Regions from separate parts of the Massilia oculi genome, predicted to be linked through region 3. Evidence: predicted binding sites of a transcription regulator. Region 3 holds the regulator's gene; each other region holds the start of a gene.
The links. Region 3 encodes sigma-54, which starts transcription at its own class of promoters, with help from an activator protein. Its sites were predicted from a motif close to TGGCANGNAANCTGCTTT; they were not measured.
Positions count from the first base shown of each region.

Region 1 (7,220 bases), 660 kb from region 3:
GACCGCGTGGCGCTGCAGGGCAATCTCGATCCGGCCATCCTGTTCGCCGAGCCGGACCAGATCCGCGCCGAAGTCGAGCGCTCGCTCGCCGCCTATGGTGCGCCGTCGAGCGGCCACGGCCACGTGTTCAACCTGGGCCACGGCATCTCGCAATTCACGCCGCCGGAATCGGTCAGCGCCATGGTCGACGCCGTTCATGGTTTCAGCCGCAAGCAGCGCGCCGCCTGAATTATCCCCTGCGATTGGCGGCGCTCTTGACAAGGCCGCCAATCGACCCCTCACTTGTTCACAACTTCCTAAAAGCGGGTAAAAATTCCTGTGGACATCTCAGCATCTTCTGAATCAACGTAAGGCGATGATTTATAAGAGTTTTTTGCTTCGGCGCAGTGCTGAGTGCGTCCTGCACCACAAGGTTGTCCAGTAGATTTCAGCCAGTTTCGGCTCTTGTTCACAAAGTTATCAACAGACGTTTTGATAATGGGGAAAAGTGCTTGGTTTACCGGGACTTAGCGTGCTTCTTCAAGTATTGCCTTAAGTTTGTGACGCAATGCGGCGAGTTTTCCACGCCGGCCACCCTAGTTATGCACAACGCGGAAAAATCCCCCGAGCTTGTTAGCAGGTCTCAGGACGAATATGCAAGCTATTGATTCATAAGTGAAAAATAGTCTTGAATTTGAGAATTATCGATTGCGACTTGATCTAACGTAAACCTTTGATGGGGTCAAGCCCCACGCTATTCACAAAGTTTTCCACAGATTTGCACAGGGCCCAGATTGTCAACCAGCATCGATAGCACGCATTGCTTTGTGGACCACTGCTTCCTGGAAGTGGTGCTCGATACACCGCTGAACAGCAGTTTCGACTACCGCTGGCCATGCCGGCCGGGCGAGGAACCGCTGCCCGGCCAGCTGGCGCTGGTGCCGTTCGCGCGCCGCGAAGTCATGGCCCTGATCGTCGCGGTCAAGGACCGAACCGATGTCCCGCCCGCAAAACTGAAGGATGCCCTGGCCGTGCGCAGCCAGCTGTCCCCGCTGGCGGAGCGCTGGATCGCCCTGGCGCGCTTCGCCGCCGATTACTACCAGCGTCCGCTGGGCGAGGTGGCGCTGCCCGGCCTGCCCAAGAACCTGCGGGTGCCCACGACGGTGGCGCTGGACCGCGCCCTGAAAAAACTGGCCAAGCTCGATCGGCAACAGGATGCGACGGCGGTCGACATGCCGGTGCTGAATCCCTCCCAGCAAGAGGCGGCCGCCGCGATCGGCGGCGCCGACGGTTTCACACCGCTGCTGTTGTGGGGCGTGACCGGCAGCGGCAAGACCGAGGTCTACCTGCAGGCCTGCGCCCGGGTGCTGGCGCGCGACCCGCAGGCGCAGATCCTGATCATGGTCCCCGAGATCAACCTGACGCCGCAGCTGGAAGGGAATATCCGGGCCCGCTTCCCGGGCATGATGCTGGCCACCCTGCACAGCAGCCTGTCCGAGGGCGAGCGCATGCTGCACTGGCTGGCCGCGCACAGCGGCCAGGCGCGCATCGTGCTCGGCACCCGGCTGGCGATCCTGGCCTCGCTGCCGAACCTGCAACTGATCGTGATCGACGAAGAGCACGACCCCTCGTACAAGCAGCAGGAAGGCTTGCGCTATTCGGCGCGCGACCTGGCCGTGTGGCGCGCCCACCAGCTGGGGATCCCGATCGTGCTCGGCTCGGCCACGCCTTCGCTCGAATCCTGGCATCACGCGCGCTCGGGACGCTACCGGCGGCTGGACCTGCGCGAGCGCGCCGTGCGCGACGCCGTGCTGCCGACAGTCAGGCTGGTGGACATGGAACGCGACCGCGCGCGCGACGGACTGACGAGCGAGGTGCTGGCGGCCCTGCGCGGGCGGCTGGAGCGCGGCGAGCAGTCGCTCCTGTTCCTGAACCGGCGCGGCTATGCCCCGGTGATCTGCTGCGACGCCTGCGGCTGGATCAGCAACTGCACCCGCTGCACCGCCTTCATGGTGCTGCACAAGCCCGAGCACCGGCTGCGCTGCCACCACTGCAGCCTCGAATTGCGCATTCCGCGTTCCTGCCCGACCTGCGGCAACGTCGACCTGCAGCCGCTGGGACGCGGCACCCAGCGGGTCGAGGAAGGGCTGCAAGCCATGTTCCCCGAGGCGCGCATCCTGCGCATCGATGCCGACTCCACGCGCCTGAAGGGCAGCGCGCAAGCCGCCTTCGACAGCGTGCACCGGGGCGAGGTGGACATCCTGATCGGCACGCAGATGGTCGCCAAGGGCCACGACTTCAAGAAGCTGACCCTGGTCGGGATCCTGAACCCCGATACCGCCCTGTTCTCGCAGGACTATCGCGCCAGCGAGCGCCTGTTCGCCCAGCTGATGCAGGTGGCGGGCCGGGCCGGCCGCGCCGGCGCGCCGTCCGAGGTGCTGGTGCAGACCAGGTATGCGCAGCACCCGCTGTACGGCGCGGTGATGCGCCACGATTACGAGCGCTTTGCCGGCCAGCTGCTCGAAGAGAGGAAGGAAGCCGGGCTGCCGCCCTTCATGTACCAGGCCTTGCTGCGCGCCGAGGCGAAGGAGCTGCCGATCGCGATCGCATTCCTGGAGGCGGCGCGCGACTGCCTGCCGGCCGACGGGATCATGATCAACGACCCGATCCCGATGACGATGACCCGGGTCCACAACGTGGACCGCGCCCAGCTGCTGGTCGAATCCAGCTCGCGGCCCGCGCTGCAGGCCTTCCTGCGGGTCTGGAACCTGCAGCTGCGGGCGATGAAGTCGCGCGTGAAGTGGTCGCTTGAAGTCGACCCGGTCGATATCTGAGTGCGGTCGGCGTTGTTGCGCATGGGTCTGAACGTAAGGCGCAATAATTGACTCTGGTTAATAAGCTGATATCCTCAGGGAAATGAAGCGCCTTGCTCCATCACTTGTCGTCGTTGCCATGATTGCCGGAATCGCATGAAAGCTGAACCGAGTGTCGACCAGCGGACCGTACAACCGCGCCTTGAGGCGAAGCAGGACCGCGCGAACGCCGGCGCGCTCGCCGACATGATCGGCAACAGCCCGCGCATGACTGCCCAGCGCGCACTGGTTGCGCAACTGTTCGGGAACCGGCAGCCCGGGCGTGGCGCCGTGCAGGGCCAGGGAGCGGCCCAGCTGGCGCAGGACGACACCGCCGTGGCGGTCAACCGCACCGGCCTGCCTGACAGGCTCAAATCGGGCGTCGAGTCACTGTCGGGGCACGATCTGAGCGACGTCAACGTTCACTATAACTCGTCTGCGCCGGGCCGCTTGAACGCGCATGCCTATGCGCAAGGCCGCGAAATTCACGTGGCGCCGGGGCAAGAGCGGCATTTGCCGCACGAGGCCTGGCACCTGGTGCAGCAAGCCGAAGGACGGGTCCAGCCGACTCTGCAAATGCAGGGCGGCGTCGCCGTGAACGACGATCCTGGCCTGGAGCGTGAGGCGGATGTGATGGGCGCGAGGGCACTCTCGGCTGCGCCCCCGGCGGGCGCGGCCGTCGAACCTGCACCTCGGGCGGCCCCGGGCGGCGCGGCAATCGCGCAAGCCGTATGGGTCGACGGCCATCAGCGTCGGCTCGACGATGGGTTGAAGGAAAAGGTATGGAATGATCCCCTGCGTGAGCTTGCGAATATCGGCCACCAGCTCGGCATGACGGAGGCTGCCACGGCCCTGCACTGGCGTATCGCCACTGCCTACGAGAGCGGCAATATCGAATTGATCGACGAAGCCAGTACCGCACTTCGCCATGCTTTGACCAGCGACCAGGCATGGACTATCGAGCAATTGCTGGGGAACACGCTGGATCATCTGCACCTGCCCGAGGATGCGATGGAGGATCCCGAGCACGCCGAGGACCAGGTCAGCGACAATCCGGAAGAGGAACTCGATCCGGGGGACTTGATGTTGTCGGAAATTGAATCTGACGAGCAAGCGGTGCTGGCCGAGGCCCTGGTCATGCGCCACCCCGGGCTGTATCAGCAGTTTGAAGACCTGGCGCGGAACGCAGGTGCGCAAGCGACCCACGCGCTGTTCCTCACATGGTTCAATCAAGGCGTGTTGACGCGCACGCAGTTCAAGCAGCTTGTGAACGGCGGCAAGCCGATACAGAAGGCACGCACACCCGGCGCGCTGAGTTACCAGGCCGGATACACCACCCATAAGCACGGCAATTTCAAGGACGTCACCTATAAGCTCGACAACCTTGGCAGCATCGATTTCGGCAAGGTCAACAAACAAAAGGTCTGGAAGAATCCGATGAAGCCGGGCAGCGAGGTTCAGCTGAACAAGGGCTCAGGCAAGGCCAACTACGGCATCACGCTGAGCGGAACCAAGATCAAGATTCCCGGCGCGAGCCGCGGGCAGCATTTTTCCATGGCGAACCGGATCATGAAGAACGGCTTCGGCAACAGCAGCCCGCCCGACTGGACCTGGCACCACCTGACCACCTATTACAAAATGGTGCTGGTAGACCGCACCGTCCACGCCAAGCATGGACACAATGGCGGGGTCTACGTCTGGAAGTGAGCTTGCCGGGACCTGCTCAGGCGCTTTCGCCGGCGGCGCGGCGGCGGCCGGTGTCGCCCAGCATCGCGAGGCCGGCACCTATCAGCAGGGTGGTGGACGGCTCGGGGACTTCGCCAGGCTCTTCCACGTCGACCGTTTCGATGCCGAAGGTGATGGTGCCGAAGTCCCACTGGCCGTCCACCCCCACCAGATCGTCCCAGTCTTCGAAGAATTCCAGGCGCAGGATGCCGTCGACGCCGACTTCGAACGCCAGGCCCAGCAGGGCCAGGTCGGCGAAGCCCAAGTAGCTCATGATACCCGGGAACCATTCCTCGATGCCCGGCGTGAAGAACACGCCGTCGGTCTGCTTGGAGTTCTCGAAGCCGACGACCATGTCCGCCAGCCAGCTCGGCGAATCGGCGGTCAGGGTGACATCGTAGGCGATGCTGGTGACGACCGAGTTGGCGCCGACGTCTAGCAGTACCACTGTGTTGTCGTAGTTCTCGCAATCGACTGATTTCTAATGGGAAATTAATAAAGTGTGTCCCCCGATAGAGATCGGCACGTAAAGTTGCTCGACATGCAAGATGCATGTCGCCACCAGCGGCGGCAAAATAGCGTATCGTCTTGCCTGTCATTAGCGCAGCAGTGGAGACCAGCAATGAAACAACTCAACGTGGACGTCGCCATCATCGGCACCGGCACCGCCGGCATGACCGCCTACCGCGCCGCCAAGACGCTGGGGGCCCGGACGGTGGCGATCGAGAGCGGCCAGTACGGCACCACCTGCGCCCGGGTCGGCTGCATGCCGAGCAAGCTCCTGATCGCGGCGGCCGAGGCGTCCCACGTGATCGATACGTCCGCGCCATTCGGCGTGCATGCCTTAGATAAACGCATCGACGGCCGCGCCGTGATGGAAAGGGTCAAGCGCGAACGCGACCGCTTCGTCGGCTTCGTGCTCGAAGGGGTGGAGGCGATGCCGGTGCAGGACCGCCTGCAGGGCCGCGCGCGCTTCACGGGCCCCTGCACGCTGGTGGTCGACGACCACACCGAGATCCAGGCCGGTCGCATCGTGATCGCCACCGGCTCCACGCCGCTGCGCCTGCCGCAGCTGGAGAACGTCGGTCCCGGCATCGTCACCAGCGACGACGTGTTCTATTGGGACGACCTGCCGCGCTCGGTGGCCGTGATCGGCACCGGCGTCATCGGCCTGGAACTGGGCCAGGCCCTGGCCCGGCTCGGCGTGCGCGTGCGCTTCTACGCGCGCGGCGGCAGCATCGCCAACATCACCGATCCGGAGGTGCTGCGCTGCGCGGGACGGGTCTTGATGGAAGAACTCGACATCGCCTTCCAGACCGAGGTGGTCGGGGCGGTGCAGGAGGGCGACGAGGTGGCGCTGACGGTGCGCGATGCGCTGGGCAAGGAAAGCACCGAGCGCTTCCAGTATGTCTTGATGACGGCCGGCCGCACGCCGAACGTGCACGACCTGGGGCTCGAGCACACGGGCCTGGAGCTGGGGCCGGACGGCATCCCCGTGTTCGACGCCCGCACCATGCAGTGCGGCACCAGCAATATCTTCATCGCGGGCGACGCCAACAACGAGCGTCCGTTATTGCACGATGCGGCCGACCACGGCAAGATTGCCGGCGACAACGCGGGCCGCTTCCCGGATGTGCGTCCGGGCCTGCGCCGCGCGCCGATTGCGGTCGCCTTCACCGAGCCGAATATCGCCACCCTGGGCAAGAACTACAAGGCCTTGTGCGCCGGCGGCCAGCGCAAGTTCGCGGTCGGCAGCGTGTCCTTCGCCAACCAGGGCCGCAGCCGGGTGATGTTGCAGAACAAGGGGATGTTGCGGGTGTACGCCGAGTATGGCACCCGGCTGTTCCTGGGCGCCGAGATGATCGCGCCACGCGCCGAGCACCTGGCCCATCTGCTGTCGTGGGCATTCCAGATGCGCCTGACGGTCGACCAGATGCTCGAGATGCCGTTCTACCATCCGGTGATCGAGGAGGGCGTGCGCACCGCGCTGCGCGACCTGGCCACCAACCTGTCGAAGGGCGACAGCCAGACCGACCCGGCCGATACCGAGCCGGGTACTTGACACTGCGTTGACGCTCAGTTCAGCAGCGTGGTGTTCAGCTTGCCTTCGCTGGCGAGCTTGCGCAGGATGCGCACCGTGTCGAGGTCGGCCTCTTCATAGGCCGACTTCTTGAACTCGTCATACATCGCGTTGGCCGGATCGACATGCTCGCCGGTGCCGTCGTCGTAGCAAAAACGCACCAGCAGCATGGCATTGGTCGGCGCCTCGATGATCATGCGCAGGCTGGAGGCCGCGATCTCGCCCTGGGCCGGCACTTCGTAGCGCACTTCCTGCAGCGGGGTCAGGAAAACCTGGTCTTCAATCACCAGTTCGCCGAAGGTCAGGCGGCGGCGGAAAGCGCCCGCCTCGCGCTCGACGATCTCGCTGGCGTCCAGGTGCGGAATGAACATCTTCGGGTCTTCGGCGCGCAGCACCAGGCCGTGCCAGACCTGCTCGCGGGTGAGGGTGTCGATCAGCGGGTTCATCGGGTCGTTGATTTCAACGAGATGTTCGAATTTCATCGGGCAAATGTCCTGAAAATGGGGCCGCAGCGGCGCAAGCCGCAAAGGACGCATGTTACTCGATTGCGCGCCCGCGTGTCCGGGCTCTCCCGAGCGGTCGAC
Region 1 covers NZ_CP029343.1:3,149,793-3,157,012, forward strand. Annotated here, with positions in the region: gene hemE (uroporphyrinogen decarboxylase) at 1-228, shown strand, start outside; gene DIR46_RS14460 (primosomal protein N') at 807-2,813, shown strand; gene DIR46_RS26145 (eCIS core domain-containing protein) at 2,949-4,538, shown strand; gene DIR46_RS14470 (PEP-CTERM sorting domain-containing protein) at 4,555-5,004, opposite strand; gene DIR46_RS14475 (dihydrolipoyl dehydrogenase) at 5,179-6,618, shown strand; gene DIR46_RS14480 (SRPBCC family protein) at 6,633-7,118, opposite strand.
Region 1: DIR46_RS14470 (PEP-CTERM sorting domain-containing protein) is a predicted target of sigma-54. The motif match lies at 5,097-5,114, and genes of this name have one in related genera.

Region 2 (7,220 bases), 350 kb from region 3:
TGCGCGTCGCCTCGATGCGCGCGCCGTGGCGCGGCTGCAGCGCACGCCGTTCAGCATCTACCAGCTCGACGGCACCGCCTATCCGGGCAACAGCGGCTCGCCGTTGTACGACCCCGCGACGGGGCAGGTGGTGGGCGTGATCAATATGGTGTTCGTGAAAGGCTTGAAGGAATCGGCCATCTCGACCCCCAGCGGCATCACCTATGCCATTCCGGTGCGCCACGTGCAGGAACTGCTGAGCCGCTAGCATCAGCGGATGGCGCGCTGGCGTAAGGCAGCAACATGCAAGTATTTCAATTGTGCATGGCTTGTCGCCGGGTCGGTCTGCGCTACAATAGCGCAGGCCGTGATGGCGAAATTACAATTTTTGATTCACGTCGAACACTATTCCACCAGGGATGGCCGGTAGGCGCGAAGGGGATGAACGCGATGATGACGAAGACCATGAAGAACCTTTTGGCAACTGGCGCCGCCGCTTGCATGCTGCTGCTGGGCGGCTGTTCCACTCCGGTACCGCCCAGCACCGCCGCGCTGGCGCCGATCAACCCAGACTACCTGATCGGGCCGGGCGATGCCGTCAACATAATTGTCTGGCGCAATCCCGAAGTGTCGATGTCGGTCCCGGTGCGGCCGGATGGCAAGATCACGACCCCGCTGGTCGAAGACCTGCCGGCAGCCGGCAAGACCTCGACCCAGCTCGCGCGCGACATCGAGCAGGCCCTGGCCCAGTTCATCCAGCAGCCGGTGGTCACCGTGGTCGTGACCAACTTCGTCGGCAACTTCAACGAACAGATCCGTGTGATCGGCCAGGCGGCGCGCCCGCAGGCGCTGCCGTATCGCCGCGAGATGTCGCTGATGGACGTGCTGATCGCGGTGGGCGGCGTCACCGAGTTCGCCTCGGGTAACAAGGCCAGCATCGTGCGCACCGTCGAGGGCAAGCAGGAAAAAATCAATGTGCGTCTCGACGACCTGATCAAGGATGGCGATATCTCGGCCAATGTCATGATGCGCCCGGGCGACATTCTGGTCATCCCCGAGAGCTTCTTCTAAGCCGTTCATCCTGCCCGACCGGCCCACGCGCCGGTCGCCCCGCGCCGGTCGCCCCGCGGCGTTCGCCACGGCGGCACCTTGCCGCAGCTTTCCCTTCTGCAACCGGCACGACCAGTGCAGCCGGTCACTTTCCCCACGATATCTTGTCCCCGCGCGCCGCAGTGCCTGCCGAAGCTGCTATCGTCCATATGCGGCGACATTCAGAATGTCAAAGAAATAAATACTCCTAGTTAATACAATTGATATTTTGTAATTTATAATGCTATGATGATCAGGAACGCCGCCGGCACACGACGTGCCGGGCTGCCTGGAGAATGACCATGATCGAGACATTAGCGCCGGCCGCCTTCTGCGCCGGTCCGGGTGGCGACGAGGTTGCCGCTTCCGACGGACCCAGCATCATCGACGTCGCCATCAACGAGCGCGTATTCGGTATACGCGCGGCCGACATCGACTCCCAGCGCAATTCCGCCAGTATGCTCATCAGTAAGATGTACTCCTGGCGCGGCTACAGCGGCAATCACCAGGTGCACAGCGACCCCAACCGGATCACGCTGACCGCGTCCGACCGCGGCCAGGTGTTCGGCACCCTGAGCCTGGGCCTGGATTCCGAGATCGGCCTGCTGGCCGACCAGGTGTTCAAGGATTGCATCGATGCGCGCCGCGGCGCCGGGCGGGTATGCGAGATCACCAAGCTGGCGGTCGACCCGGCGGTCAAGTCCAAGGCGGTGCTGGCCTCGTTATTCCACGTGGCCCTGATCTATGCGCGCGACCTGAATGATTGCAGGGACATCTTCATCGAAGTCAATCCGCGCCATCGGCGCTTCTACGAAGCCATGCTCGGCTTCCAGACCGTGTGCGAGTCGCGCCCCAATCCGCGGGTGCAGGCGCCGGCGGTCCTGTTGCGCGTCGACACCGCATTCGGCACCGAACAGGTGGCCAAGTGGGGCGGCATGCAGGACAAGGCGGTGGGCGAACGCTCGCTGTTCCCGTGGTTCTTCTCGCCACGCGAGGAGGCGGGCATCGTCAACCGCCTGCGCCAGCTGGGCTGAGCCAAATCGATCCACGCTTGCCTGCGGTTCATTAACGCCCTATATTTCCCGCTTTACTTCAATCCAATGAGGACGCTCCATGACGACAGGCAAGACCAGGGATGAAATCGCCGAAGCCTATTCATCCGAACCGTGGTGGTACGACCTGCGTGGCTTCTTCATTCTGACCTTTGCCTACAACAGCACCATCGGCACGCAGATGCGCTTCTTCGGGCCCAACTTCGGACCCGACCACCTGGAGGTGGCGTGCGGCACCGGCACCCTGCTCGAAATGGTCCTGAACTGGCGCCGCCGCCGCAAGCTGCCGCCGGTCAAAGTGACCGGCATCGACTATGCCCCATCGATGCTGGCCGGCGCCAAGCGCCGCTTCGCCGGCAATCCGCTGGTCGAGGTGCAGCATGCCGATGCGGCCCAGCTGCCGTTCGCCGACAACCGCTTCGATACCGCCAATATAGCCAACTCGATCCACTGCTTCCCGACCGTCGACGGCGCGCTGCGCGACATCCTGCGCGTGCTCAAGCCGGGCGGGACCCTGGCCGCCAACGTGCTGCTGTATCCGTCAGGCTTCGCCCCACTGCGCTGGGCGGCGCAGAAGATCAATGACTGGGGCATCCGCAAGGGCATCCTGTACAGCCCCTTCCATATCGAGGAGCTGCGCGCCAAAGTGCTGGCCGCCGGCTATGATATCGCCAGCGAATTTAAGTCCGGAAACACCTGGAATGTAGTGTTGCGGAAACCCCTGTAGGACGGCGCCCACAGCGGCGCGAGATTTTTTAAACACAGGTGTCGGGATCTTTTACAGTGTTGTAATTTCTTCTACGAAATAGTCATCTAAGTGACTGATTTTAAAGGAAGTGAGTTAGCTGGCACGATGGTTGCTTAGATAGAGGGTGTTAGTACCAAACCCTACAACCAGGAGATCCAAGATGAAAGCAGTATCGAAGACCATTATCGCTTGCGCAATCGCTGCAACCTCGATGTTCGGCGCCGCCGCCCAGGCCGCCAACTTCAATCCGTTCACCGTGGAATACGATGGTCGTGAATTCACCGCTGACAAGATCACCGGCAACTACAACGAAATCGCTACCTTCAACACCGACGGCACCTTCAACGTGTCGCTGGTGTGGAACGCCGGCCAGTTCGTCGGCAACGGCGGCACGACGCCGGTCACCCGTACCGGCCTGAACAACGACTACGGCCTGTACGCGCTGTACACCGCCTCGGGCACCTATGGCGTCGAGAACGGCACCAACGTGTTCCGTTTCAACGATGGCAGCGGCCGTCTGGCGATGTACCTGGACGCCAACCTGGATTCGACCTTCACCATGCCAGGCAGCGGCGCTACGCCAGTTAGCGTGGGCAACAGCGGCGACGACGTGCTGCTGGCCGAAGGCGATCCACTGTCGGGCTTCGGCGTGCTGGACCCAACCCTGCCGACCTGCGGCCCAAGCGGCATCAACTGCGGCAGCTTCGGTGCGAGCTCGACCTTCGCTCTGGTCGGTTTCGGCAAGGAATTCTTCACCTCGCCAAACCCGTTCTACAACCTGTCGTTCCAGTCGGGTCAGCTGAACAACTTCAACCCGACCGGCACCCAGGAAATCAACGGTTCGCTGGACGTGGTCTTCGCCAACACCGCCGAAGTGCCTGAGCCGGCATCGGTCGGCCTGCTGGGCCTGGGCATGCTGGGCCTGTACGCTGCCCGCCGCCGCAACAAGAAAGCTGCCTGATAACCACGGGCCTGCCTGGCAGGCCTGACGTCAGCAGCGTGAAAAAAGCCACTGCCGGAGCGATCCGGCAGTGGCTTTTGACTTGGCGCCGTACCCATTCGATGCTGTTGCGGATCCGGAGGCCAGCACAGCAGTTCAATGCTCATCCACATCGAACGGGTACAGCGCCTTTGACTCTGGTAAGCCGCCCGGAAGCGGCAGGCGCTCAGCGCACGGCTGCCGCCATGCGCGCGAACTGGCGGCGCCCGATCGCCAGCATCAGCCGCTGGATCGGATGGCGGTTGCCGCCCGGCCGCCAGGTGCGCTTGAGCTTGTTGCGGTAGGCGTCGAACTGCATGCCCCAGGGCGCAGCCAGCACGTCTCCGCGGCCGAGCAGGATCTTGAGCGCTTCGGTGGCGCATACGCCGGCGCACAGCTGGCAGGCCATGAAGGTCGACGGCCCGCGGCGTTCAGCCAGGTTGACCGAGCCCGGCACCATCAGATAGGGACGGTGCAGGCCGGCCGGCGCCAGGCCGACCACGAAGCGGATCGCCTTTTCCTGCTCCGGCAGGTCGCCCCAGCCGAAATACTCCTCGAAGGTCATCTTGCCCGGCATGAAGTTGAGCAAGGCCGTTCCCATGCCCAGCGGCGCACCGGTGGTGGCCGGAATACCGAGCCGGGCGCAGGCGGCGAACGTCTGCTGGCGCGCGTCGAAGGCGAAGAAATCGAGGGCGTCCACGTACAGGTCGGCTCCCGCCAGGAAGGCGTCGAGATTGCCCTCGTGGACGCCGTCCGGGAAGATCTCGATCTCGATCTCGGGGTTGATGTCGCGCGCCATGCGCGCCAGCACCTCGGCCTTCGGCTGGCCGACGGTCGACATCATGGCCCCGACCTGGCGATTGAAGTTGGCGATGTCGAAGGTGTCGAAATCGGCGATGCGGAAACGGCCCACGCCGAGCCTGGCGAGGGTCAGCAGGTGCACGCCGCCGACGCCGCCGCCGCCGGCGATGGCCACGCACTTGCCGCGCAGCTGTTGTTGCTCGGCGGGGGTGACCCACCCGATATTGCGTGAAAATGCCTGTTCGTAGTTGAACGGTTTAGTCATTGATGGTTCGGGACAGAAGTGAAACGGCGACCGGCCGGGGATGCGGCGCGGGCGTCATGCCGGGTGCGACTCATCCATGCGCAGCAGGCGATTGATAATGCCACGCTCTTCGCGTGGTGAAAAGAAATATGGATAGAAAGAACGTTCTTCCGTTTCGCCATCGGCGGCCCAGGTGCCGCCGAAGTGCGCGATCTGCTCGGTGACGTATTGCAGGTTCACGCGCAACAGGTAAGCCGGCGCGTCGACCCGTGGGTTGGTCTTGAGCTCGCCTTCCTTGCGAAAGCCCAGCATGCGCTCGTAGAAGCGGCGGTGGCGCGGATTGACCTCGATCACGATGTCGGTGCAACCATGCATGTCGCGCGCGTAGATCACGGCCAGGTGGAACACATTGGCCAGCGCGGTCTTGGAGCGCACCGAAGGGTCGAAGGCGAATTTGGTGAATTCGCACAGCTTGGCGCCGCGCCGACGGTGGGCATCGAGTTCGTCCTTGAAGATTTCGTCGGCCATCAGGCCGACCTCGGAATCGATGCCGATGCTGAGCGTGCCGACCACGTCGCCCTTGTCGGTGGCGGTCAGGGTGATGCGGTTGGGGTCGCTGCTTGGCTGGTGATTTCCGGCGTAGCCTCGCCAGGCATACATCCTGTTGATCAGCATACTGGCCGTGTTACGACCATCCGAAGTATCGGTAAGCCGGATTCCGTACGAATCGTCGTCCACGATAAACATCCTCATTTAGGAGAACGTTATCTTATCGCGACATTAATAAATCCAGCGTTCGATAGGATGAGGCCGCTCATCCTGGCCCTGCCTTTGCCGACGGGGCCGATGGCGCGTCGGCAGGGCCGCCGCGGAGCCCGGCCCGGCCCCGCGGCGAACGCCCTCTTACAAGGTCTTGAGCAGTGCGCGCGCCTCGTCGGCGTGGGCGAACGGCGTGTCCGACGCCAGCAGTTTGTCGAGCTCGCGGCGTGCGCCGGCCTTGTCGCCGCTCTTGTGCAGGGCCTGCGCCAGGTGGTAGCGGATCTCCATCGCGTTCGGCGCCTGGCTGCTGGCTTTCTGCAGCAGCGGCAGGCCGCGCGCGGTGTCGCCCTGCTCCACCAGCACCCAGCCCAGGGTGTCCATCACGCCCGGGCTGTCGCTGGCCAGCTTGTAGGCCTTCTCGGCGGTCGCCAGCGCGCGCGGATCCTTCACCTGCTGGTAGGCCCAGGCCAGGTTGTTCAGCACCAGCGGATGCTCGGGGGCGCGCTTCTGCGCGTTCTCGAGCCTGGCGATGGCACCCTTGTAATCCTTGGCCGACAGGTTGAGCTCGGCCACCAGCAGCGAGACGCGCACGTCGTCCGGCTGGGCGGCGAGCCAGGCCTGTCCGCGCGCCAGCGCTTCCTTGCTCTTGCCGCCGGCCTGCATGGCCTGCATCACCTTGACCGTCAGTTCCGACGAGCGCGCCAGGGCCAGGCCTTTTTCATACGACTGATGGGCCTGGGCAAATTTTTGCTGCGACATCAGCACGTCGCCTTCGATGACGTGACCGACCGGCGCCTTGGGCGCCGCCTTCTGCAGCTCGCGCGCCACCGCCAGCGCCTCGTCCGGACGCTTGCCGCGCAGCGCCAGGTCGACCTGCATCAGGCGCGCCGGCACGAAGTCGGGCTGGAGATCGACCGCGCGCTTGAGGTGGGTGGCGGCCGCCGATTCGTTCTTCAGCGCCAATTGCACTTGCGCCAGGCGCAGCTGGGCGCCGGGCGCCTTCGGCAGCACGTTGACCAGCTTGCTGTAGGTGTCCAGCGCGCCGTTCAGGTCCTTGTTCGCGGCCTGCGACTGGCCGAGCAGTTCGAGCACGCCGGCATCGGTCGGATGGGTGGTCTGGAACTTGCGCGCCAGCGCCAGGGCCTTGGGCGCCTGCCCGGTGGCCAGGTAATGCGCGCCGAGCTTGAGGGCCGGCGCAGTGGCGTTCGGATTGGCGTTGCTGGCCTTCTCGAACCAGCTCGTGGCCTCGGCCTGGTTCTTCTGCAGCATCGCCAGCTCGCCCAGCGCCGTCATGGCCTCGACGCTGTCCTTGTTCTTGTCCAGGAAGGCGGTGAAGCGGGCCTTGGCGGCATCGGGCTTCTTGTCCTGCACGTCCAGGCGCGCCAGGTTGGTCACCGCCGGCAGGAAGGTCGGCTGCAGCGACAGCGCCTTCTCGAAGGCGGTGCGTGCTTCCGCATTCTTGCCCTGCATCATATAGACCGCGCCCTTGAGCTGCTGCACTTGCGCGCTGTCAGGCTGTTGCTTCTCGAGCGCATTGACGGCGGCCAGTGCCTTGTCGTAGCGCTTCAT
Region 2 covers NZ_CP029343.1:2,837,807-2,845,026, reverse strand. Annotated here, with positions in the region: gene DIR46_RS13050 (S1 family peptidase) at 1-247, shown strand, start outside; gene DIR46_RS13045 (XrtA/PEP-CTERM system exopolysaccharide export protein) at 445-1,050, shown strand; gene DIR46_RS13040 (GNAT family N-acetyltransferase) at 1,371-2,102, shown strand; gene DIR46_RS13035 (class I SAM-dependent methyltransferase) at 2,182-2,847, shown strand; gene pepA (flocculation-associated PEP-CTERM protein PepA) at 3,029-3,829, shown strand; gene DIR46_RS13025 (ThiF family adenylyltransferase) at 4,035-4,913, opposite strand; gene DIR46_RS13020 (GNAT family N-acetyltransferase) at 4,968-5,567, opposite strand; gene prsT (XrtA/PEP-CTERM system TPR-repeat protein PrsT) at 5,796-7,220, opposite strand, start outside.
Region 2: pepA (flocculation-associated PEP-CTERM protein PepA) is a predicted target of sigma-54. The motif match lies at 2,967-2,984, and genes of this name have one in related genera.

Region 3 (7,220 bases):
TGACCAGGCCACACCGGTTCGAAGAAGCGCGCCACCATGTCGGGCGTGACCTGTTCGAGCGCCGGCGGATTCCATTGCGGCGCATTGTCCTTGTCGATAACGAGCGCGCGTATGCCTTCGAGCACTTCGCCATGCTCGAAATTGCGGCGCACCAGCGAGCGCTCCATGCGCAGGCAATCGGCCACGGACAGCGCAGCGCCGCGCGCCAGCAGCTCGTGGGTCACGCACATCAACAGCGGCGAGCGCTGGCGCATCGCCTTCAGGGCTTGCTGCGCAAACGGCGTCTCGTCGCGTTCGAGCGAGGCCATGATGGCGGCGACCGAGCCGGCGCCGAAGTGGGTATCGACCAGCGTGCGCCGGGCCTGCAGCTCGCTCTCGCCTGCCGCTTGCGCGAACGGCGCGGCGAAGGCGCGGATGGCGGCGGGAAGTGCGGCGCCGCCGGTCGTCTCGATCAACGCGTTCAGGGCCGGCAGCTCGGCGCTGGGCACGAACACGTCGGCCAGGCCCACGTAGAGCGCGTCGGCGGCCTTGATCGTCAGGCCGGTCAGGCCCAGGTAGTTGCCGAGCCGGCCCGGCGCATGCGACAGGAAGTGGCTGCCGCCGACGTCCGGGAACAGGCCGATGTTCACTTCGGGCATGGCCATCTTCGTTCGTTCGGTCACGATGCGCAGGCCGCAATCCGGCCCGCCCTGGGCGATGCCCATGCCGCCGCCCATCACGACGCCGTCCATGATGGCGATATAGGGCTTGGGATAGAAGTGGATCAGGTGGTTCAGCGCGTATTCTTCGGTAAAGAAATCCTCGAGCAGCGCGCTGCCGCCGGTCGGCCCCTTCTGTCCGACTTCATGGAAGAAGCGAATGTCGCCGCCCGCGCACAAGGCCTTCTCGCTGCTGCTGGTGAGCACGACTGCATCGACCCGCCCATTGTCGCGCCAGCCAAGGAGGATGTCGGTCAATGCGCGCACCATCTCGAGCGACAGCGAATTGAGCGCCTTCGGGCGGTCCAGTGTGATGATGCCGGTGCGGTTGGCGATGCGGGTCAGGACGTGGTCGGTCATGGGTTGATCCATCATGAAGAGACCTGCATTTTACCGAACACGCGCCTCGGGTAGAACTGAAACGCTGGATGCAAAAAGGGCGTCCCCTCAGACGCCCTTAGCTAGTGTGAGCCCTGCGCCTGATCAGGCGACAGCAGCGTCTTCGCCGCCGATTTCCGGCATGCGTTTGATCGAGGTACGGCTATGGTCTTTCAATTGCTGCTTGTGTTTGAGGATCTGTCGGTCCAGTTTATCCATCAGCGTGTCGATCGCGGCGTACAGGTCTTGCGCGACGCTTGCCACGTGCAGGGTCTTGCCCGACACCTGGACGTTGATCTCTGCTTTCTGCCTTTTTTCTTTTTCAGTGAGGTTGTCGACGGCCAGGAAGACGTGGGTGTCGATCACCTGGTCGAAATGGCGAATGATGCGCTCGAGCTTATTCTGAACGTATTCACGGATGGCGGGGGTTACTTCGAGATGATGGCCACTGATTGTGAGGTTCATACACACTCCTTTGAAAAGGTTGCACCGTGTGGACCACACCAACGCGACAAGGCACGACGGGTGTGGACGGCGCAGTTACAAGGACTTGCGGAGGCTTACAGGGGGTATCTTGAGGGCTTCACGGTATTTTGCAACCGTCCGGCGCGCGATGACCATGCCTTGTTCCCCGAGCATCTCCGCGATCTTGCTGTCGGACAATGGGTTCCTAGGGTCTTCTGCTCCTGTCAATTGTGCGATGAGCGCACGGATTGCCGTCGAGGATGCTTCGCCTCCCGCCTCGGTGGCAACGTGGCTGCCGAAGAAATACTTCAACTCAAACATGCCGTGCGGGGTCAGCATGTATTTCTGCGTTGTGACACGAGAAATTGTGCTCTCGTGTAGGCCTAGTGTATCAGCTATCTCACGTAAAACAAGGGGCCGCATGGCAACCGCGCCATGCGAGAAAAAATTGCGCTGGCGCTCGACGATCGCCTCCGCCACACGCAGGATGGTGTCGAATCGCTGGCGCATATTCTTGATGAGCCACTTCGCTTCCTGCATCTGCGCGCCCATCTGCGCCTCGCTCTTGCCCTGCTTGAGCAGGCTGGCGTACAGGCTGTTCACGCGCAGGCGCGGCATCACGTCCGGGTTCAGGGTGACCGCCCAGCCGCTCTTGGAACGGCGCACGATCACGTCCGGCACCACGTAGTCCGACACGTTCGAGGCAAACGCCGCGCCCGGGTGCGGATTGCATTGGCGCACCACGGCCTGCACCTCGCGCAAGTCTTCGTCGTCGCAGTCGAGCGCCTTCTTCAGCTTGCTGTATTCGCGCTGGGCGAACCAGCTCAGGTAACCCTCGACGATGGTCAGCGCCATGCGCCGCGTCACCAGCGGCACACCGGGCATGCGCCGGATCTGCAGCGCCAGGCACTCGGCCGCGCTGCGCGCGCCGACGCCCACCGGGTCCATGCTCTGCACCAGCGCCAGCGCGCAGCGCAATTCGTCGATCTCGATCCCGAGCTCTTCGGGCAGCCTGGCGTGGATCTCGTCGAGCGGCTCCTCGAGGTAGCCGTTGTCGTCCAGCGCATCGATCACCAGCTCGGCCAGCGCACGGTCGCGCGCCGACAAGGTGGCTTCGCGCACCTGCTCCATCAGATGTTCGCGCAGGGTTATAGCGCAGGCTTCCAGTTGCGGGCGGCCGTCCTCGTCCTCGCCGCCGCCCGACGATGGCGCGCCGCCTTCGCTCCAGTCGGCATCAAAGCGATCGTGGTCCGCGCCGTTCTCGAAACCCTCGCCCTCCTGCGCCGGCGCGTCCTGGCCTTCGGCCTGCTGGCCGGGGGCCGGTGGCGCCTCGCCGTTGGCGGGCGCATTGTTGATCGCGCCATCGGCCAGCAAGCGTACCGAACGGTCGAGCGGATCGTCGAGCCGCTCGAGCAAGGGGTTATCGCCCAGTATCTGCTCGATCTCCTGGTGCAGCTCGAGCGTCGACAGTTGCAGCAACCGGATCGACTGCTGCAGTTGCGGCGTAAGCGCGAGGTGCTGCGAAGTGCGAAGTTGCAGGGACTGTTTCATCTAGGCGTCGCTCACATGCGGAAGTGTTCACCCAGGTACACGCGGCGGACCGACTCGTCCGCGATGATGTCGTCAGGGCGGCCGGAGGCAAGCACCGCGCCCTGGTTGATGATGTAGGCGCGGTCGCAGATGCCGAGCGTCTCGCGCACGTTGTGGTCGGTGATCAAAACGCCGATCCGGCGCTCCTTCAGGAAGCGCACGATGCGCTGGATCTCGATCACGGCGATCGGGTCGACGCCGGCGAACGGTTCGTCGAGCAGCACGAAGCGCGGATTGGTCGCCAGCGCGCGCGCGATTTCCACGCGGCGGCGCTCGCCGCCCGACAGCGACAGCGCCGGATTCTCGCGCAGCTTCTCGATCTGCAGGTCGGCCAGCAGGGTGTCGAGGCGCTCGTTGATCTGGTCTTTCGACAGCGGCTTGCCGTTGTCCTTCTGCAGCTCGAGCACGGCGCGGATGTTCTCTTCCACCGTCAGCTTGCGGAACACCGACGCCTCCTGCGGCAGGTAGGACAGGCCCAATACCGCGCGGCGGTGGATCGGCAGGCTGGTGATGTCGGTGCCGTTGATGTCGATCGAGCCGGCATCCGACGGCACCAGGCCGACGATCATGTAGAACGACGTGGTCTTGCCGGCGCCGTTCGGACCCAGCAAGCCGACCACTTCACCGCATTCGACCTGCAGCGACACATCGCGCACCACCAGGCGCTTGCCATAGCTTTTCTGCAGGCCCTTGACGACCAGGGTGCTGCAATCGCCCAGCTCCATCGGGATCGCCGTCATTGCGCGCCTCCGGCCGGGGCGCGCTTGGGCGACAGGATCAGGGTGCCGCGTCCGCCGCCGGCCTTGGTCTGGCCGCTGACGTCGTTGCGCACGGTGGCCACTTCCTTGCGGTTGTCGTAGGAGATGAAAGGTCCGGTGATCTGGTTGGTCATGCGCGAATTCTCGAGCTCCTTGATCAGGGCGTTCGAGTACAGGCGCACCAGCTCGGAACGCTCGTCGTACTCGATGCGCTCGGCCTGGCCTTCGACCCACAGGTCGGGGCCGCCGTCACGCTTCTGGCGGAAGGTGGTCAGCTTGCCGTTGGACGCGGTGAGCGTCACGCTCATATACCCTTCCGGCGACTCGTTGACCACGGCGCGGTCGGCCTTGAGCAGCAGCGTGCCGCGGGTCAGGACCACGTTGCCGGTGAAGACGCGGGTGCCCGTGATGCCGTCGACGTCGGCGGAGTCGTATTCGATGGTGGCCGGCTTGAGCGAGTCGGCGCGCTCGGCGGCCGCGGTCAGCGACAGCAGGGAAAGGAAAGCGGCAGCAAGGAGTTTTTTCATGGTTGGAAACGGGTCTCGGGTTGGCACGCGGCGCACGTCGTTCAAGGATCAGCGCTGGCGTGGCGGATAGACGATCTGGCCGCGGCTGGACAGGTGCATCTGCTGGGTCGCATTGTTGGCGACCATGCCGGTGCCCTTGAGCGTGGACGCGCCAAGTTGCATGTCGATCGGCAGATCGGTCTTCACGATTTCTTCATCGGGCAGCACGGTGAGCGCCTGGCTGCGCACGCGCAGCGCCTCGCTCTGCGCGGTCTTGGGACGCTGCAGGTCGACGTCGCCCATCAGTTCGACCCGGTGCTCCTGGTGATGAATCTGCGCGTTCTTCGCGACCACCGTCATCGGCGGGCGGCCCGGCTCGACGCCGCGCAGCACCGGCTCGTCGACGTGCGACACGTCGCCATTCGGAATGTGCGCAAGGCGCTTGCCCGACACCAGATAGCTCGGCTGGCCATTCTCGGTCATGCGCACGAACGAAAAATTCTCGACGATGTAGTCAGGTTCGTCCGGCGGCCCGCCGAGCTGGGCGTCGATGTCGGACGCCTGCATCAGCTGCAGCAGCCAGAAGCTGCCGAAGGCGAAGAAGGTGCCGATCACGATCATCGCCAGGAGATTCCAGCGGTGCGCGGTGCGCTTGTTGACGACGACGGTAGCCATTTTTTATAACCTCAGGCGAAGTACGGCGCGAGCGCCTGGTCGTAGGTGCCTTGGGCGCGCATCACGAGGTCGCACACCTCGCGCACCGCGCCGCGGCCGCCGCCATTCCTGGTGACGTAGTGCGCGCGATGCTGCACCTCGGGGTGGCCGGTCGGCACCGCGACGGCGAAGCCGACGCGCGCGAACAGCGGCAGGTCGATCACGTCGTCGCCGATGTAGCCGCACTGCTCGGCCGTGAAGCCGGTCGCTTCCAGCAGCCTGGCGAAGCCGATGCGCTTGTCGTGGATGCCCTGGTGGACGTGCGAGATGCCGAGATCGGCCGCGCGCTTGACGACGATCGGCGACAGGCGCGCGCTGATGATCGCGGTCTGCACGCCGGTTTTATTCAATAACTGGATCCCCAGGCCGTCGAGGACGTTGAAGGTCTTGGTGACTTCGCCTTCCGGACCATAGGTCAGACTGCCGTCGGTCAGCACGCCGTCGACGTCGAAGATCATGACCTTGATGCGCGCCGCGCGTTCCATGTGGGCCAATGGGGTAATGGCTGGGATAAACGTGTCGCTCATCAGATCACCTTGGCGCGGGTCAGGTCGTGGATGTGCAGCGCGCCGACCAGGCGGTCGTCCTGGTCGACCACCAGCATCTGGTTGATGCGGAATTCTTCCATCACGGCGACGGCGTCGACCGCCAGCTGCTCGGGGCGCACGCGGCGCGGGTTGACATGCATCACGTCGCGGATCTGGATGTCCGAGAAGTCGTGCATGCGCTCGATCACGCGGCGCAAGTCGCCGTCGGTGAACACGCCCACCGGACGGCCTTCGGCGTCGACGATGGCGGTCATGCCGAGGCCCTTGCGGGTGACCTCGAGCAGCGCCTCGACCAGCGAGGTTTCGGGGCCGACGCTCGGCACCGCGTCGCCGCTGCGCATCACGTCGCGCACATGGGTCAGCAGGCGCCGGCCCAGTGCGCCACCCGGATGCGAGAGCGCGAAGTCCTGCTCCCGGAAGCCGCGCGCATCGAGCAGCGCCACGGCCAGCGCATCACCCATCGCAAGGGTGACGGTGGTGCTGGTGGTCGGCGCCAGGTTGAGCGGACAGGCTTCCTTGTCCACCGCGATGTTCAGGTGCACGTCGGCCAGCATGGCCAGGCGCGAGGATGGTTTACCGGTCATGGCGATCACGCGTGCGCCCAGGCGCTTCACGGCCGGCAGGATGTCGAGGATCTCGGACGATTCGCCCGAATTGGAAATCGCGATCACGACATCGTTTTTGGTGACCATGCCCAGGTCGCCGTGCGCGGCTTCGCCCGGGTGCATGAAGAAGGCCGGAGTGCCGGTGGACGCCAGGGTGGCGGCGATCTTGCGGCCGATGTGGCCCGACTTGCCCATCCCGGACACGACCACGCGGCCGTCGCAGGCCATGATCAGCCGCGCGGCGTTCACGAAACTGTCGTCGTCGCCCAGGCGCGCCTGCAGCGCGCGGATGGCGTCGGCTTCGATCGACAGCGTTTCGCGACCCAATTCCAGCACGCGCCGGGCGAGGGTCTCGTCAAAACTTTTCGGCATTATTTTTTCATCGGTTACACTCATTTTGGAAGTATAAACGAATTGGGAAAGCAAAAAACTTGCCAGTCGTAACAAACGATAACAAGCGCATGCCGCACCACACCTGGCTAGTGCCATAAGATCAACATTTTTGCCATTTATCCCAGCATCGCATCAATGCATTCCGGTCTCGAACTCACCCTCCTCCTTCTGGGCTGCGCCGTCCTGGGCGTGGTCGCCTTCCGTAGCCTTCATCTGCCGCCGATGCTCGGCTACCTCGCCGTCGGTGTGCTGATCGGCCCCCACGCCCTGGCCCTGGCCGAAGACAGCCCGACCACCCATGCGCTGGGCGAGTTCGGGGTCGTGTTCCTGATGTTCTCGATCGGCCTGGAGTTCTCGCTCGGGCAGCTGCGATCGATGCGGCGCATCGTGTTCGGGCTGGGCCTGGCCCAGGTGGTGTCGACCATCGTGGCCGCCATGGGGATCGGACTGCTGGTGGCCTGGGCCCTGCCCGGCATTCCGCTCGGCTGGCAGGCCGCCTTCGCGCTGGGCGGCGCGCTGGCGATGTCCTCGACCGCCATCGTCGTCAAGCTGCTCACCGAGCGGC
Region 3 covers NZ_CP029343.1:2,489,866-2,497,085, forward strand. Annotated here, with positions in the region: gene DIR46_RS11505 (enoyl-CoA hydratase/isomerase family protein) at 1-1,058, opposite strand, end outside; gene hpf (ribosome hibernation-promoting factor, HPF/YfiA family) at 1,182-1,541, opposite strand; gene DIR46_RS11515 (RNA polymerase factor sigma-54) at 1,617-3,092, opposite strand; gene lptB (LPS export ABC transporter ATP-binding protein) at 3,104-3,856, opposite strand; gene lptA (lipopolysaccharide transport periplasmic protein LptA) at 3,868-4,416, opposite strand; gene lptC (LPS export ABC transporter periplasmic protein LptC) at 4,465-5,070, opposite strand; gene DIR46_RS11535 (KdsC family phosphatase) at 5,082-5,636, opposite strand; gene DIR46_RS11540 (KpsF/GutQ family sugar-phosphate isomerase) at 5,636-6,634, opposite strand; gene DIR46_RS11545 (monovalent cation:proton antiporter family protein) at 6,791-7,220, shown strand, end outside.

Region 4 (7,220 bases), 1.0 Mb from region 3:
ACACCTTCCGCTCGACGGCAACACGACAATACAAGGAATCACGATGGACAAGTACAAGACCAAGGGATTGACCGCGAGCGAGCTGTTCGAACGGAACCGCACCTGGGCCGCCTCGATGGTGGCCGAAGATCCGAACTTCTTCAAGGCGCTGCAAGACCAGCAGGCGCCCGAATACCTGTGGATCGGCTGCTCGGACAGCCGCGTGCCGGCCAACGAGCTGCTGGGCATGGCGCCGGGCGAGCTGTTCGTCCACCGCAACATCGCCAACGTGGTCGTGCACTCCGACCTGAACTGCCTGTCGGTGCTGCAGTTCGCGATCGACGTGCTCAAGGTCAAGCACATCATCATCTGCGGCCACTACGGCTGCTCGGGCGTGCACGCGGCGCTGACCGACGGCCGCGTCGGCCTGGCCGACAACTGGCTCGGCCACGTGCGCGACGTGCGCGACAAGCATGGCAAATACCTGGGCAACGTGGTCGGCCGCGCCGCCACCAACCGCCTGGTCGAACTGAACGTGGCCGAGCAGGTCATGAACACGGCCCACACCACCATCGTGCGCGACGCCTGGGAACGCGGCCAGCCGCTGACCATCCACAGCTGGGTGTACGGCGTGCACGACGGCCTGCTGCGCGACCTTGGCATCACCATCAGCAGCTTCGAAGAAATCGCGCCCAAGCTCGAGCGCGTGCTGAGCGGCTACGTGGACGGCGGAGAAGTGCGTGACGAACGCCGCGGACAGTGATCTCGCACGCCTGCGCGCCATCGTCCGCACCTTCGTGGACGAGCGCGACTGGGACCAGTTCCACACGCCCAAGAACCTCGCCTCGGCCCTGAGCGTCGAGGCGGCCGAGCTGCTGGAGCATTTCCAGTGGCTGCAGTCGGGCCGGCTTGACGAACTCGGCGCCGCCAAGCTGCAGGAGGTGCGCCACGAGATGGCCGACGTGCTGGTCTACCTGGTGCGGCTGGCCGACAAGCTGGACGTCGACTTGTTGGCGGCGGTGGAAGACAAGATGGTGCTCAACCGCGCCAAATACCCGGCCGATCAGGTGCGCGGCGACATGCGCAAGTACGACGAGTACAAGAGATAGACGGGCATGGCGGGCCGGCCCTCAAAGGCCCGCCATGCAGATGTATTTCACGACGAGATAATCGTCGATGCCGTAGACCGAGCCTTCGCGCCCCACCCCCGATTGCTTGACGCCGCCGAACGGCGCGACCTCGGTCGAGATGATCCCCGTGTTCACGCCCACGATCCCGGTTTCGATCGCCTCGGCCACCCGCCACACGCGGCCGAGGTCGCGCGCATAGAAATACGATGCCAGCCCGAACTCGGTATCGTTGGCCAGCTTGATCACTTCTTCCTCGGTCTTGAAGCGGAACAGCGGCGCCACCGGCCCGAAGGTTTCTTCGCGCGCCACCAGCATGTGCGGCGTCACGCCGGTGAGCACGGTCGGCTCGAAAAAGGTCTGGCCCAGCGCATGGCGCTTGCCGCCCGCGATGAGCTTCGCCCCTTTATCCAGCGCATCGGCGATGTGCTGCTCGACCTTGCGCACCGCCTTCTCCTCGATCAGCGGTCCCTGATCGACCCCTTCCTCGCGGCCGTCGCCGACCTTCAGCTTGCCGACCGCCGCCGCCAGCTTGCGCGCGAACGCGTCGTACACGCCGTCCTGCACGTACAGGCGGTTCGCGCACACGCAGGTCTGGCCCATATTGCGGTACTTGGAGGCGATCGCACCCTCGACCGCGGCGTCGAGGTCGGCATCGTCGAACACGATGAAGGGGGCGTTGCCGCCCAGCTCGAGCGACAGCTTCTTGATCGTCGGCGCGCATTGTTCCATCAGCAGGCGGCCCACCTCCGTCGAGCCGGTAAAGCTCAGCTTGCGCACGAGGGGATTGGCCGTCATCTCGCCGCCGATCGCGGTCGTGTCGCCGGTCACCACGCTGAACACGCCCCGGGGCACGCCGGCGCGTTCGGCCAGCACGGCCAGGGCCAGCGCCGACAGCGGGGTCAGTCCGGCGGGTTTCAGGACGATCGGGCAACCGGCGGCCAGCGCCGGCGCCACCTTGCGCGCGATCATCGCGGCCGGGAAGTTCCAGGGCGTGATCGCGGCGCACACGCCGACCGGTTCCTTGGTGACCAGGATGCGGCTGTCGGGCCAGGGCGAGGCCAGGGTCTCGCCGGCGATGCGCTTGGCCTCTTCGCCGAACCATTCGAAAAAGGCGGCGGCGTAGCCGATCTCGCCTTTCGATTCGGCCAGCGGCTTGCCCTGCTCGAGCGTCATCAGGAGCGCCAGGTCGTCGGCGTTTTCCATCATCAGGTCGTGCCACTTGCGCAGGATGGCGGCGCGTTCCTTCGCCAGCTTCTTGCGCCAGGCGGGCCAGGCCGCGTTGGCGGCCTCGATCGCGCGCCGGGTCTCGGCCGCGCCCATGCGCGGCACCGTGGCGATGGTGTCGCCGTTGGCGGGATTGGTCACGGCGGTGGTGTCCTTGCCGTCGGCATCGCACCAGGCGCCGTCGACATAGGCTTGCCGGCGCAGCAGGGAAGGGTCGGTCAGGTTCGGCATGGCGGTCCTCGTCGGTCGTGTAACGGGACTCATGGTAGACCGTTTCGGGGAAGGGCGGAGCGAGGCTGGAAGAGCAGGACCTGCCGCGGCGCCGCCCGCGGCAAGTCCTTCAAGCCTGGCTGGCGACGTCGTCGCCGGCCAGGCCGCAGGAACGGTCAGCCCTTGTGGATCCTGCGACGACGGGTGGCGGCCACCCCGAGCAGGCCGGCGCCGAGGGTGAGCAGGGTGGCCGGCTCGGGGACCTCGGATGGGGTGTTCGGCGTCACGTCGGCGGTCAGCTCCGACCATGCGAAGTTCACGGTCTGGAGCAGGCCGGAGACACGGATCGTGACGTCCAGAATGCCGGTGTCCTGCAGCGCCGTCTTGACATCGAAGTCGTAGGTCTGGCCGAAGAGCGAGACGTTCTGGACAGTCTCGGACAGGTTTCCGTTGAAGAAGAATCTGACCGTTTCCGAACCCAGGAGAATGTCGTACAGGCGGACGTCGAGTGTTGCCCAATTCAGGGTGGCATCATCCGGTAGCCCGGACGACGTCAGGTCATGCGAGTAGGACACCGGGGTGAGGAACGTGACAAAGCGGTCCGGTTCCGGATTATAGAGACTTGTGTATTCAATCGCATGCACGGCGCCGGTCGTCGCCAGCATCAAGACAGCAGCACCAGCCAGTTTTTTCAGGACTTTCATGATTACCCTCCGTTTTGGTTTGGTTTCGAGTAACACGTCGCTTCGATTTGAAGCAAAAGCCTTGATGCAATTCGCGTGCCACGGATGAGCGTTTGATAAAAATCAAAAGCTCACCCAAAATGCATGGAAATTTGACCAACTGTATGTAATTTTGCCCGACACCACCAAATGGTGTAGTGACTTTGTCGGTCTGGTTTTTCGCCGTTCACATCGATTTGAAAACGTTTCGTGACGGCCCGTAACGTGTGGGCAGGGCTCGCCAATTAACGTTAAGCTTTTGACATGGAATCGCAGTTTTTTAGCAGATCGGCAGGAGAAGCGCTTCGTTGGCGCTGTGTTCGATCTGGATTAACGCACCGCGCAGGATCCGGCTGTTTCGGTCTCGTGCGCTCAATACAAGGTAGAAACCATGCGCCCCATCGTCATCGTTCCCGCATGCACGCGTGATTTCGGCGAGCACCCGTACCACGCGGCCCAGCACAAATACGTCGACGCCGTCACCCTCGGCGCCGATTGCGCTTCGTTCATTCTTCCTTCGCTCGGCGCGAATCTGGACCTGGATACCCTGTTCGGCACCATCGACGGCATCATGTTGACCGGTTCGGCATCGAATGTGCATCCCAGTTATTACTCTGAGGAAGTGCTCGATCCCTCGTTGCCGCAGGACCCGGCGCGCGACCAGACCACCTTGCCGCTGATCCGCGAGGCGGTGCGGCGCGGCGTGCCGATCATTGCGATCTGCCGCGGCTTCCAGGAGATGAACGTGGCGCTGGGCGGCAGCCTGCACCAGGCGGTGCAAACCGTCGCCGGCAAGTTCGACCACCGCGAGAAACCCGAGCTTGGCATGGATGAGCAGTACGGTGACGCCCACAACGTCAGCCTGTGCGCCGGGGCTTGCTGGAGCGCATCCTGGGCGTGTCCGAGATTCCCGTCAATTCGCTGCACGGGCAGGGCGTGAATGAACTGGCGCCCGGCCTGACGGTCGAAGCCCTGGCGGAAGACGGCCTGGTGGAGGCGTTCACCGTGTCGAATGCGCCGGGCTTCACCCTGGCCGTGCAGTGGCATCCCGAGTGGCGCATCCAGCACAATCCGTATTCGATGAAGATGTTCGGCGCCTTTGGCCAGGCGTGCCGCGCGTATCAGGAACGACGCTGCGAGAACCACGAACGGCGCCGGAGCGCCGGATGAGCGCCTCTGCCAAGGGCCCGGGACCGAGGCTCCCCGACTCTCCTGCCTTCTGCATCCTTCAACGACAGTGAGGCAACTACATGGCAATTCGCGACAACTTCAGCTATACCGATATGGAAGAGTGGCTCGACGCAAAACGGGTCACCGAGATCGAATGCCTGGTCCCCGACCTGACCGGGGTGGCGCGCGGCAAGATCCTGCCGCGCGTGAAATTCACCGATGACCGCGGCATGCGCCTGCCCGAGGTGGTGCTGGGCATGACCGTTACCGGCAACACCCCCGAGCGCGATGCTGCCTACGAGCGCGCCATCTCGAGCATCGACCGCGACATGATCCTGCGCGCCGACCCGAGCACCATCACCATGGTGCCGTGGGCGGCCGATCCCACCGCGCAAGTGATTCACGACTGCTACTACGCCGATGGCAGGCTGGTCGACTTCGCCCCGCGCAGCGTGCTGCGGCGCGTGCTCAAGCTGTATGAGCAGCGTGGCTGGACGCCGGTGGTGGCGCCCGAGCTGGAGTTCTATCTCACCGCCAAGAACATCGACCCCGACCTGCCGCTGGCGGCGCCGATCGGCCGCAGCGGCCGCGCCGAGACCAGCCGCCAGGTGTACAGCATCGACGCCGTCAACGAATTCGATCCGCTGTTCGAGGACATCTACGATTACTGCGAGATGATGAACCTCGACGTCGACACCTTGATCCACGAGATCGGCGCCGGCCAGATGGAGATCAACTTCCAGCACGGCGAGCCGCTGGGCCTGGCCGACAAGGTCTTCTATTTCAAGCGCACCCTGCGCGAGGCCGCGCTCAAGCACGATATGTACGCCACCTTCATGGCCAAGCCGATGGCGGGCGAGCCGGGTTCGGCGATGCACGTGCACCAGAGCGTGGTCGACGCCGAGACCGGCAAGAACGTCTTCAGCAACGACGACGGTTCGCCATCGCCCCTGTTCCACCAATACATCGGCGGCCTGCAGCGCTACATGCCGTCGGCGATGGCGATCGTTGCGCCTTATGTAAATTCCTACCGCCGCATCGTGCGCGAGACGGCGGCGCCGATCAACCTGCAATGGGGCATCGACAACCGCACGGTGGGCTTCCGGGTGCCGGTATCGGGCTCGCAGGATCGCCGGGTCGAGAACCGCGTGATCGGGGCCGACGCCAATCCCTACCTGGCGCTGGCGATCACGCTGGCCTGCGGCTACCTGGGCATGACGGAAGCGATCGAACCGTCACCGATGGTCGAGGGCAATGCCTACGATATGCCGGTGGAGCTGCCGCAGGGATTGTCGGAAGCGATCACCCTGCTGCGGCGCGAGGACCGGCTGCGCGACGTGCTGGGGGAGCGCTTCATCGACGTGTACACGGCGGTGAAGGAACTCGAGCACCGCGAGTTCATGCAGGTGATCAGTCCGTGGGAGCGGGAGCATTTGCTGCTGCATGTGTGAGCCGTAGGCGCTCCGGATGGTCATGCGCTGACTGGACGCGTGGACGGGGCTCCCGTCCACGCGTTCAACCGGCATAAAAATGGCCGAGGCTTAGGCCCGCGCCTCCAGCACGTCCTGCGTCTCGCCACGATTCTTCAACACCTGCGGCGCCAGCGACCCCGCCACCATCCCGATGAAGGCCGCGATCAGGCCGGCCAGCTGGCCCGGGAAGTGCTCGCCCAGCGACGAGATCTGCTCGAAGAACAGGATCCAGGTGAACAGCCCCGCGCCGATCGACAGGATCGCGCCCTGGGTGGTCGCGCGCTTCCAGTACAGGCCCATCACCAGCGGGATGAAGGCGCCGACCAGCGGCACCTGGTAGGCGCCCGACACCAGTTCGTAGATCGAAGTGCCTTCCATCGCGATCGCGTACAGCAGCACCAGGGCCGCGAACACCACGATCGAGATACGCATCGCGAACAGCTGTTCGCGGTCGGTCATGCCGGGACGCAGGTTCTTGAGGATGTTCTCCACAAAACTGGTCGACGGCGCCAGCAGGGTGGCCGACGAGGTGCTCTTGATCGCCGACAGCAGGGCGCCGAAGAACAGGATCTGCATGAACAGCGGCATCTGCGTCATCACGAAGGTCGGCAGCAGACGCTGGTAGTCGTTCTGGGCCAGGTCGAGCGCGGTGCTGCCCATCACGACCACGGCGGCGGCCACGATGAACATCGGCACGAAGGCGAACACGATGTAGCTGGCGCCGCCGATGATGGCGCCGGTGCGCGCGGTCGGCGCGTCCTTGGCCGACATCACGCGCTGGAACACGTCCTGCTGCGGGATCGAGCCGAACATCATGGTGATCGCGGCGGCGATGAAGAACATCACGTCCTTCAGGCTCGGCTCGGGCAGGAAGCGCCACAGGTCGGCCTGCTGGGCCATCGCCAGCACGTTGCCGGCGCCACCGGCCAGGTCGGCGGCGAACCAGGCGATCACGCTCATGCCCACCACCAGCACGATCATCTGGATGAAGTCGGTCACGGCCACGGCCAGGAAGCCGCCCACCACCACGTAGATCAGCACCGTCAGCGTGCCGACGATCATGCCCGTGGCCGGCGACATGGCGCCGGCGGTCAGCACCGAGAACACCAGGCCCAGCGCCGTGATCTGGGCCGCGACCCAGCCCAGGTAGCTCATGATGATGGCCACCGAGCAGAACACCTCGATGCCCTTGCCGTAGCGCTGGCGGTAGTAGTCGCCGATCGTCAGCAGGTTCAGTTTATAGAGCCGGGCGGCGAAGAACACGCCGACCAGGATCAGGCACATGCCGGCCCCGAACGGATCCTCCACCACCG
Region 4 covers NZ_CP029343.1:3,497,067-3,504,286, forward strand. Annotated here, with positions in the region: gene can (carbonate dehydratase) at 44-742, shown strand; gene DIR46_RS15965 (nucleotide pyrophosphohydrolase) at 720-1,088, shown strand; gene DIR46_RS15970 (NAD-dependent succinate-semialdehyde dehydrogenase) at 1,110-2,564, opposite strand; gene DIR46_RS15975 (PEP-CTERM sorting domain-containing protein) at 2,720-3,247, opposite strand; partial or broken gene DIR46_RS15980 (gamma-glutamyl-gamma-aminobutyrate hydrolase family protein) at 3,657-4,435, shown strand; gene DIR46_RS15985 (glutamine synthetase family protein) at 4,516-5,886, shown strand; gene DIR46_RS15990 (high affinity choline transporter 1) at 5,977-7,220, opposite strand, start outside.
Region 4: DIR46_RS15975 (PEP-CTERM sorting domain-containing protein) is a predicted target of sigma-54. The motif match lies at 3,311-3,328, and genes of this name have one in related genera.